Regions from separate parts of the Streptomyces sp. NPDC055749 genome, predicted to be linked through region 2. Evidence: predicted binding sites of a transcription regulator. Region 2 holds the regulator's gene; each other region holds the start of a gene.
What was found. Region 2 encodes HrcA, which represses chaperone genes, less so after heat shock. Its sites were predicted from a motif close to TTNGCACTCNGNNNNNCNGAGTGCNAA; they were not measured.
Positions count from the first base shown of each region.

Region 1 (3,274 bases), on a different contig from region 2:
GGCTGCTCCCCGGTCTCGGTGGCCTTCAAGGCCGGTCACGACGTCGTGCGCCCCCAGAAGCCGAACACGATCGCCAAGTCCCTGGCGATCGGGAACCCGGCCGACGGCCCGTACGTGCTGGACATCGCCCGCCGCACCGGCGGCGCCGTGGACGACGTGAACGACGAGCAGATCGTCGACGCGATCAAGCTGCTCGCGCAGACGGAGGGCATCTTCGCGGAGACCGCGGGCGGGGTGACGGTCGGCGTGACGAAGAAGCTGATCGAGGCGGGTCTGCTCGACCCGACGCTGACCACGGTCGTCCTGAACACCGGTGACGGCCTCAAGACGCTCGACGCGGTGGCCGCGACCTCGCAGGCGACCGCGACGATCCGGCCGAGCCTGGACGCGTTCCGCGACGCCGGCCTGGCTACGAGCTGACCACCCGAGACCGAAGGAAGGCACCCACCATGAGCGTCAAGGTCCGCATCCCCACCATTCTCCGCACCTACACGGGCGGCCAGGCCGAGGTACCGGCCGAGGGCGCGATCCTCTCGGAGGTCATCGACTCCCTGGAGAAGAACCACCCGGGCATCGCCGCCCGCGTCCTGGACGACCAGGGCAAGCTCCGCCGCTTCGTGAACGTGTACGTCAACGACGACGACGTGCGCTTCGAGGGCGGCCTGGAAGCGGCCACCCCGGACGGCGCGGGTGTCTCGATCATCCCGGCCGTCGCAGGCGGCTGCTGACTTCGCAGCGTTACCCCTGTTGCCCCCTCCGCGAGAGAAGCGGAGGGGGCAATTCTGCATGGTTAGACGCGGTAGAGTTGGGAAGTCCCCTCCGCTGCCTGTGCCGCCCGCATATGAGAATGCGCCCGGTCGCGATAAGAAGCAGCCAAAGTGTTCGACCCCCTTGCGTCATAAGTGGCCTTTGTCGGGCCCGACTTGCCCAGGAATCTCATGAATTCCCCATAAAGGGGCGATCGGCTGTGCCCAGATTTCTCGTCCGATTGACCTGTTGCAGAGGGCAGTTGGGCAGATACATTCGGCCGCGGTCGACGCGTTCCGGCGCACACACCCTCTCCTGTCGGAGGGTGAGTTCTGACCCGGGCCCGCGAAGTGCGGTCCTGTGCAAGGGCCAGTAATAGGGGAGTTAGGCATGGCTCAGGGCACCGTCAAGTGGTTCAACGCGGAGAAGGGGTACGGCTTCATCGCGGTCGACGGTGGTGCGGATGTTTTCGTCCACTACAGCGCGATCCAGATGGACGGGTACCGCACCCTCGAAGAGGGTCAGCGAGTTGAATTCGAAATCTCGCAGGGCCAGAAGGGGCCGCAGGCGGACATGGTCAAGCTCGCCGTCGGCTGAGCTCGGCGCGGTCGGCCAACGACACTACTCACGCGCGCAGGGCCCGTACCCCCAGGGGTGCGGGCCCTTCGTGCGTCCTGGACCCAGTCGCGCGTCCCGGATCCGGCCCTCGTGTTTGTCCACATCCCGAGGGGGACGCTTGCACTCGCAGGGGTCGAGTGCTAATCATTGGCGTTAGCACTCTCCAGGTGAGAGTGACAGAAACTTGGACCGGGCCGGTGAGGCTCGCAGGTTGTGCGGGGCAAGGAACCGCACAGCCTCTGGCCGTCCGTCGCGGGCGCCTCTCGGTCCGGAGAAATCCACCCCTGTCCGGGAGGACCACTTCACATGGCCAAGATCATCGCGTTCGATGAGGAGGCACGGCGCGGTCTCGAGCGCGGGATGAACCAGCTCGCCGACGCCGTCAAGGTCACCCTCGGCCCCAAGGGCCGTAACGTCGTCCTCGAGAAGAAGTGGGGCGCGCCCACGATCACCAACGATGGTGTTTCCATCGCCAAGGAGATCGAGCTCGAGGACCCGTACGAGAAGATCGGTGCGGAGCTGGTCAAGGAGGTCGCCAAGAAGACGGACGACGTCGCCGGCGACGGTACGACCACCGCCACCGTTCTCGCCCAGGCTCTCGTCCGCGAGGGTCTGCGCAACGTCGCCGCGGGTGCCAACCCGATGGCTCTGAAGCGTGGCATCGAGAAGGCCGTCGAGGCCGTCTCCGCCGCTCTGCTGGAGCAGGCGAAGGACGTGGAGACCAAGGAGCAGATCGCTTCGACCGCCTCCATCTCCGCTGCTGACACCGAGATCGGCGCCAAGATCGCCGAGGCTATGGACAAGGTCGGCAAGGAAGGCGTCATCACCGTCGAGGAGTCCCAGACCTTCGGTCTGGAGCTGGAGCTCACCGAGGGTATGCGCTTCGACAAGGGCTACATCTCGGCGTACTTCGCCACCGACATGGAGCGTATGGAGACGTCGTTCGACGACCCGTACATCCTGATCGTCAACTCCAAGATCAGCAACGTGAAGGACCTCCTTCCGCTGCTCGAGAAGGTCATGCAGTCGGGCAAGCCCCTGCTGATCATCGCGGAGGACGTCGAGGGCGAGGCTCTGTCGACCCTGGTCGTCAACAAGATCCGTGGCACCTTCAAGTCCGTCGCCGTCAAGGCTCCGGGCTTCGGTGACCGCCGCAAGGCCATGCTCGGCGACATCGCCATCCTCACCGGTGGCACCGTCATCTCCGAGGAGGTCGGTCTCAAGCTGGAGAACGCCGGCCTGGACCTGCTCGGCAAGGCCCGCAAGGTCGTCATCACCAAGGACGAGACCACGATCGTCGACGGTTCGGGCGAGAGCGACCAGGTTCAGGGTCGCGTCAAGCAGATCCGTGCCGAGATCGAGAACTCCGACTCGGACTACGACCGCGAGAAGCTCCAGGAGCGCCTCGCGAAGCTGGCCGGCGGCGTGGCCGTCATCAAGGCCGGCGCCGCGACCGAGGTCGAGCTCAAGGAGCGCAAGCACCGCATCGAGGACGCGGTGCGCAACGCCAAGGCCGCCGTCGAGGAGGGCATCGTCGCCGGTGGTGGCGTGGCTCTGCTCCAGGCCACGGCCGTCTTCGAGAAGCTCGACCTGACCGGTGACGAGGCCACGGGCGCCAACGCCGTGAAGCTCGCGCTGGAGGCCCCGCTCAAGCAGATCGCCGTCAACGGTGGTCTCGAGGGTGGAGTCGTCGTCGAGAAGGTGCGCAACCTGCCGATCGGTCACGGCCTCAACGCCGCGACCGGTGAGTACGTCGACATGATCGCCGAGGGCATCATCGACCCGGCGAAGGTCACGCGCTCCGCTCTGCAGAACGCCGCGTCCATCGCCGCGCTCTTCCTCACCACCGAGGCCGTCATCGCCGACAAGCCCGAGAAGGCCGGCGCGGCTGCCCCGGGCGGCATGCCGG
Region 1 covers NZ_JBSHFH010000049.1:35,865-39,138, forward strand. Annotated here, with positions in the region: gene thrC (threonine synthase) at 1-420, shown strand, start outside; gene ACWGO0_RS29225 (MoaD/ThiS family protein) at 450-728, shown strand; gene ACWGO0_RS29230 (cold-shock protein) at 1,138-1,344, shown strand; gene groL (chaperonin GroEL) at 1,672-3,274, shown strand, end outside.
Region 1: groL (chaperonin GroEL) is a predicted target of HrcA. The motif match lies at 1,483-1,509, and genes of this name have one in related genera.

Region 2 (3,274 bases):
CGCCGCCCCGCAGATGCGTGACACCGCGGCCGTGCAGCGGAACCGACTGACCGGACTGCGTGCCCGGCCTGATGTCGATCTCCTCCAGACCGTCCAGCGTCTCCAGCGGCACCTGGGTGCCGAGGGCCGCCGCCGTCATCGGGATGGTGACCGTGCAGTGCAGGTCGTCCCCGCGCCGCTGGAACACCGCGTGCGGCAGCTCGTGGATCTCGACGTACAGATCGCCGGCCGGGCCGCCGCCGGGGCCGACCTCGCCCTCGCCCGCGAGCTGGATACGGGTGCCGTTGTCGACACCCGCCGGGATCTTCACCGTGAGCGTGCGCCGCGAGCGGATGCGGCCGTCGCCCGCGCACTCCGGGCAGGGGGTCGGCACGACCGTGCCGAAGCCCTGGCACTGCGGGCAGGGCCGCGAGGTCATGACCTGGCCGAGGAACGACCGGGTGACCTGGGAGACCTCGCCACGGCCGCGGCACATATCGCAGGTCTGGGCGGAGGTGCCGGGTGCGGCGCCCTCACCGCTGCAGGTCGTACAGACGACCGCCGTGTCGACCTGGATGTCCTTGGTCGTACCGAAGGCCGCCTCGGAGAGGTCGATCTCCAGCCGGATCATGGCGTCCTGGCCGCGACGGGTCCGCGAACGGGGTCCGCGCTGGGACGCCGTACCGAAGAACGCGTCCATGATGTCGGAGAAGTTGCCGAAGCCGCCCTGTCCGAATCCGCCCGCGCCACCGCCTCCGGAGGCGGACAGCGGGTCGCCGCCGAGGTCGTAGACCTGCTTCTTCTGCGGGTCCGACAACACCTCGTAAGCGGCGTTGATCTCCTTGAACCGCTCCTGGGTCTTCGGGTCAGGGTTGACATCCGGGTGCAGCTCGCGTGCGAGCCTGCGGAATGCCTTCTTGATCTCGTCCTGAGATGCGTCGCGGCGCACGCCGAGTACGGCGTAGTAGTCCGTGGCCACTTACGACTCCGCCAGGATCTGTCCGACGTAACGTGCCACTGCGCGTACCGCTCCCATCGTTCCGGGGTAGTCCATGCGGGTCGGTCCGACCACGCCGAGTTTGGCGACTGCCTCGTCGCCCGAACCGTAGCCGACCGCGACCACGGACGTGGAGTTGAGGCCCTCGTGGGCGTTCTCGTGACCGATACGTACGGTCATGCCCGAGTCCTTGGCCTCACCGAGCAGCTTCAGCAGCACGACCTGCTCCTCCAATGCCTCCAGCACCGGCCGGATCATCACAGGGAAGTCGTGCCCGAAGCGGGTGAGGTTGGAGGTGCCGCCGATCATCAGCCGCTCCTCCGTCTCCTCCACCAGAGTTTCGAGAAGGATCGAGAGCACCGTGGAAACGGTTCCCCTGTCCTCGCCCTCGAAGGATTCCGGCAAGTCCTGCACCAGTTGCGGGACATCCGCGAAACGGCGTCCTACGACACGGCTGTTGAGCCGCGCCCGAAGATCCGCCAGAGATGTCTCACCGAACGGCGCAGGACAGTCGATCATACGCTGTTCGACGCGGCCGGTATCCGTGATCAGTACGAGCATCAGCCGGGCGGGAGCCAGGAGGAGCAGCTCCACGTGCCGCACCGTCGAACGGGTCAGCGAGGGGTACTGCACGACGGCGACCTGCCGGGTCAGCTGCGCGAGCAGCCGCACCGTCCGGCCCACGACGTCGTCGAGGTCGACCGCGCCGTCGAGGAAGTTCTGAATGGCCCTGCGCTCCGGCGACGACAGCGGCTTGACGCCCGCGAGCCGGTCGACGAAGAGCCGGTAGCCCTTGTCCGTCGGGATACGCCCCGCGCTGGTGTGGGGCTGGGCGATGAAGCCCTCGTCCTCCAGCACCGCCATGTCGTTGCGGACCGTGGCCGGGGAGACCCCGAGGTTGTGCCGCTCGGTCAGCGCCTTGGAGCCGACGGGCTCCTCGGTGCCGACATAGTCCTGGACGATGGCGCGCAGCACTTCGAGTCTGCGTTCGCTGAGCATCGCGCACACCTCCAGCTGTGGTTCTCGGTCTCCGCCTGGCACTCTGTGCGTTCGAGTGCCAGCATTCCCCCCGGTCAGTGTACGGGGGTGGGGTGGGCCCCGGGCAAGGGCGACCGGCCACGCTACCGCGAGACTGCGCAGGTCGTTGCCGATAGCGTCGTTGTATGGACGTCTCTTGGGAAGAGCTGGGCTGGGAGCGGTTGGGCAACGGTGTGGGCCGGCGACGGCTTCCCGTGTGGGATGCGACGGTCGCACTGGTGGCGGGAGCGGACCGTGTCCTGCTCTACGACACCGGGTCGTCGCTCCGTGAGGGCGCCGAATTGCGTTCCCAGGCGGAGCGTCTGCTGGGCCGGAGGGTGACGCATATCGCACTGAGTCACCCGCACTTCGATCATGTTCTGGGCACCGCGGCGTTCGCCGGGGCAGAGGTGTACGGGGCGGTCGGCATCGCCGATCTGCTCCGGAACGGGGCGGACGAGCTGCACAGCTCGGCCGCGCACCACGGGGTGCCCGAGCACGACGCCGCCGAGTCGGTGGACGTCCTGGTCGCCCCGCACCACGAGGTGTGCGGGGAGTGGACGCTCGATCTGGGCGGCGGGCTCCAGGTGCTCCTGGCCAATGTCGGGCCGGGGCACAGCGGCCACGACCTGGCCGTACTGGTGCCCGGCTCGCCCGCCGTGGTGCTCTGCGGCGATCTGGTCGAGCAGTCCGGCGAGCCGCAGGCCGGCAGCGACGCGATCCCGTCCCGCTGGCCGGCCGCGCTGGACCGGCTGCTGGCGCTGGGCGGCGAGGACGCGGTGTACGTGCCGGGGCACGGGGCGGTGGTGGACGCGGCGTTCGTACGGATGCAACGTGATCAACTGGCGGCGCACTTCGGCGTGTCGTGACCGTCCGCCGCCGTATCGTCGTCCGATGCGCAGCTACCAGCCGGACCTGACCCCGCCGTGGAAGAAGTCCGTACCGGCCCCCGAGGTCCCCGCCGAGCCCGATCTGGTCGTCGAGGAGGCCGCCACCGGCTTCTGCGGGGCGGTGATCCGCTGCGAGAAGACGGCCCAGGGCCCGACGGTGACCCTGGAGGACCGCTTCGGCAAGCACCGGGTGTTCCCGATGGAACCGCGCGGCTTCCTGCTGGAGGGCCGCGTGGTCACTCTGGTACGCCCCACGGGCTCCGCCCCCGCCCGCCCCGCCCGCACGGCCTCCGGTTCGCTGGCGGTCCCCGGGGCGCGTGCGCGGGTGGCGCGGGCGGGCCGGATCTATGTGGAGGGCCGCCACGACGCGGAACTGGTGGAGCGGGTCTGG
Region 2 covers NZ_JBSHFH010000025.1:94,075-97,348, reverse strand. Annotated here, with positions in the region: gene dnaJ (molecular chaperone DnaJ) at 1-958, opposite strand, end outside; gene hrcA (heat-inducible transcriptional repressor HrcA) at 959-1,975, opposite strand; gene ACWGO0_RS20285 (MBL fold metallo-hydrolase) at 2,140-2,862, shown strand; gene ACWGO0_RS20280 (DUF3097 domain-containing protein) at 2,888-3,274, shown strand, end outside.

Region 3 (3,274 bases), on a different contig from region 2:
CCGCACGCGCCAGGGCGATCGCGTCGCCGCCGATCCCGGAGCAGAGATCGGCCACGCTCCGCACGCCGAGGCCGGCGAACCGCTGGGCGCGGTAGGTGGCGACCGAGGTGCGGGTCGCCTGCTCGACCCCGTTGGGGGTGAAGAACATCCGGTACGCGTCCTCGGCGCCGAACTTCGCCACCGCCCGCTGGCGCAGCCTGGCCTGCCCCAGGGCCGCCGACACGAGATCGGCGGGGTGGCTGCGGCGCAGACGGGTCGCGGTGGCCAGTTCCCGTGCGGGGTCGTGGTCGCGTAGCTCGGCAAGGAGCGCCGCGCCCTCGGGGGCGAGCAGGGCGTGGAAGCCGGCGAGCGGGTCGGGCACATCGGACGTCGGGAGAGCGTTCACCCGGCCCATTGTGAGCCAGCCGGGGGACCGGGCGGGCCGGGCGGCGGTGTCGGGCCGGGCGCCCGGCCGCGCACTGGCAGGATGCGGCGCCATGCAACTAGTACGACAAAAGGAAGAATCCGCCATGAAGCGGAACGGACCCGGCCTCCTCGCCCGTGGGCCGGTCTGCACCGTCCTGATCGCACTCCTTGCCGCCTCACTCGCCTCCGGGTGCGCCGCCGAAGGCACGGGCGGCGCCGAGAAGGCGGGTGGCGCGGGGCGCGGCGAACGCCCGGCGGCGCCCGCCGCCGGTCAGGAGGGGCCGCCCGCACTGAAGGCGCCGCCGGCCGGCGCGCTTTCCGTGTACGCCGAGAAGGTGAAGCGGAAGCAGGCCGCCCGGGTCGCCGTCGCGAAGAAGTGGCGGCTGGCGAAGGTCCCGCTGGTCCCGCCCGCCCCGCCGGCCGTCAAACCGCGCATCACCACCCGCAAGGGTTTCGAGGTCACCGGCGGGGACGCGCTGCCGCCCGTCTTCACCACCGTGCCGACCAAGGAACGGATCGTCTTCCTGACGATGGACGACGGGGCCGAGAAGGACCCCGAGCTGCTGCGGATGATGACGGAGCTCGACATCCCGTACAGCGCCTTCCTCAGCGACTACGTGATCAACGACGACTACGGCTACTTCAAGAAGATGCAGGCCCGCGGTGTCACCCTCAGCAACCACACGCTGAACCACCGCTATATGCCCGGCCTGTCGTACGCAGAGCAGAAGCGGGAGATCTGCGGCCAGCAGGACAGGATGGCGAAGCGGTTCGGGAAGCGGCCCACGCTCTTCCGGCCGCCGTACGGCAACTACAACCGCGACACCCTGCGCATCGCCAAGTCCTGCGGCATCAAGGCCGTGCCTCTGTGGTCGTCCGAGGCGTTCCCCGACCACATGGAGTGGCGCGAGTGGGACCGCGACCTGCACCCCGGCGACATCATCCTCACCCACTTCCGCGGGCGCGAGGACTGGAAGGGCTCCATGCCCGACATGATCCGGCGGGTCATGAAGACGGTCACGGACAAGGGTTACGCGGTCGCCAGACTGGAGGACTACGTGTGACACGGGAGGGCGGTCCGGCCGCCACGCCGGGGTACTGAATTGGCACTCCGCTTGACCGAGTGCTAATCGCGGTCATAGTCTCGGGTCTGGCACTCCCCACTGGAGAGTGCCAGCACCACCGCGCGACAGGGCAGGTCCGGCACCCGCGACGACGGATCGACCTGGTCGCCACCCCAAAGACTGTTAAACCCCGTGAGATCTCCGAAGGGGGAGACCGGATCGTGTCGACCACCAGCTCCAAGGTTGCGATCAAGCCGCTCGAGGACCGCATTGTGGTCCAGCCGCTCGACGCCGAGCAGACCACGGCCTCCGGCCTGGTCATTCCCGACACCGCCAAGGAGAAGCCCCAGGAGGGCGTCGTCCTTGCCGTGGGCCCGGGCCGCTTCGAGAACGGCGAGCGCCTTCCGCTCGACGTCAAGACCGGCGACGTCGTTCTGTACAGCAAGTACGGCGGCACCGAGGTGAAGTACAACGGCGAGGAGTACCTCGTCCTCTCGGCTCGCGACGTGCTCGCGATCGTCGAGAAGTAATTCACCCACGTTTGTTTCTGTTCTGCGCCCCTGGCCCCCTGCGAAAACTAGCCGGGTGGTCAGGGGCGCAGTTCGTTTTGAGAGGACAGGCAACAGCCCATGGCGAAGATTCTGAAGTTCGACGAGGACGCCCGTCGCGCCCTTGAGCGCGGCGTCAACAAGCTTGCCGACACGGTGAAGGTGACGATCGGCCCCAAGGGCCGCAACGTCGTCATCGACAAGAAGTTCGGCGCTCCCACCATCACCAACGACGGTGTCACCATCGCGCGCGAGGTCGAGCTCGACGACCCGTACGAGAACCTCGGTGCCCAGCTGGTGAAGGAGGTGGCGACCAAGACCAACGATGTAGCGGGTGACGGCACCACCACCGCCACCGTCCTGGCCCAGGCGCTCGTCCGCGAGGGCCTGCGCAACGTCGCCGCGGGTGCCTCCCCGGCCGCCCTGAAGAAGGGCATCGACGCCGCGGTCAAGGCCGTGTCCGAGGAGCTCCTCGCGACCGCCCGCCCGATCGAGGACAAGTCCGACATCGCCGCCGTGGCCGCGCTCTCCGCGCAGGACACCCAGGTCGGCGAGCTCATCGCGGACGCGATGGACAAGGTCGGCAAGGACGGTGTCATCACCGTCGAGGAGTCCAACACCTTCGGTCTGGACCTCGAGTTCACCGAGGGCATGGCCTTCGACAAGGGCTACCTGTCCCCGTACATGGTGACCGACCAGGAGCGTATGGAGGCCGTCCTCGACGACCCGTACATCCTGATCCACCAGGGCAAGATCGGCTCCATCCAGGAGCTGCTCCCGCTCCTGGAGAAGGTCATCCAGTCGGGTGGCTCGAAGCCGCTGCTGATCATCGCCGAGGACGTCGAGGGCGAAGCCCTTTCGACCCTGGTCGTCAACAAGATCCGTGGCACCTTCAACGCCGTCGCGGTGAAGGCCCCGGGCTTCGGTGACCGCCGCAAGGCCATGCTCGGCGACATCGCCACCCTCACCGGTGCGACCGTCATCGCCGAAGAGGTCGGCCTCAAGCTCGACCAGGCCGGTCTCGACGTGCTGGGCACCGCCCGCCGCGTCACCGTCTCCAAGGACGACACGACCATCGTCGACGGCGGCGGCGAGTCCGCCGACGTCAAGGGCCGCGTCAACCAGATCAAGGCCGAGATCGAGTCCACGGACTCCGACTGGGACCGCGAGAAGCTCCAGGAGCGCCTCGCGAAGCTGGCCGGCGGCGTGTGCGTGATCCGTGTCGGTGCCGCCACCGAGGTGGAGCTCAAGGAGAAG
Region 3 covers NZ_JBSHFH010000044.1:17,121-20,394, reverse strand. Annotated here, with positions in the region: gene ACWGO0_RS27545 (THUMP-like domain-containing protein) at 1-394, opposite strand, end outside; gene ACWGO0_RS27540 (polysaccharide deacetylase family protein) at 510-1,469, shown strand; gene groES (co-chaperone GroES) at 1,691-1,999, shown strand; gene groL (chaperonin GroEL) at 2,099-3,274, shown strand, end outside.
Region 3: groES (co-chaperone GroES) is a predicted target of HrcA. The motif match lies at 1,509-1,535, and genes of this name have one in related genera.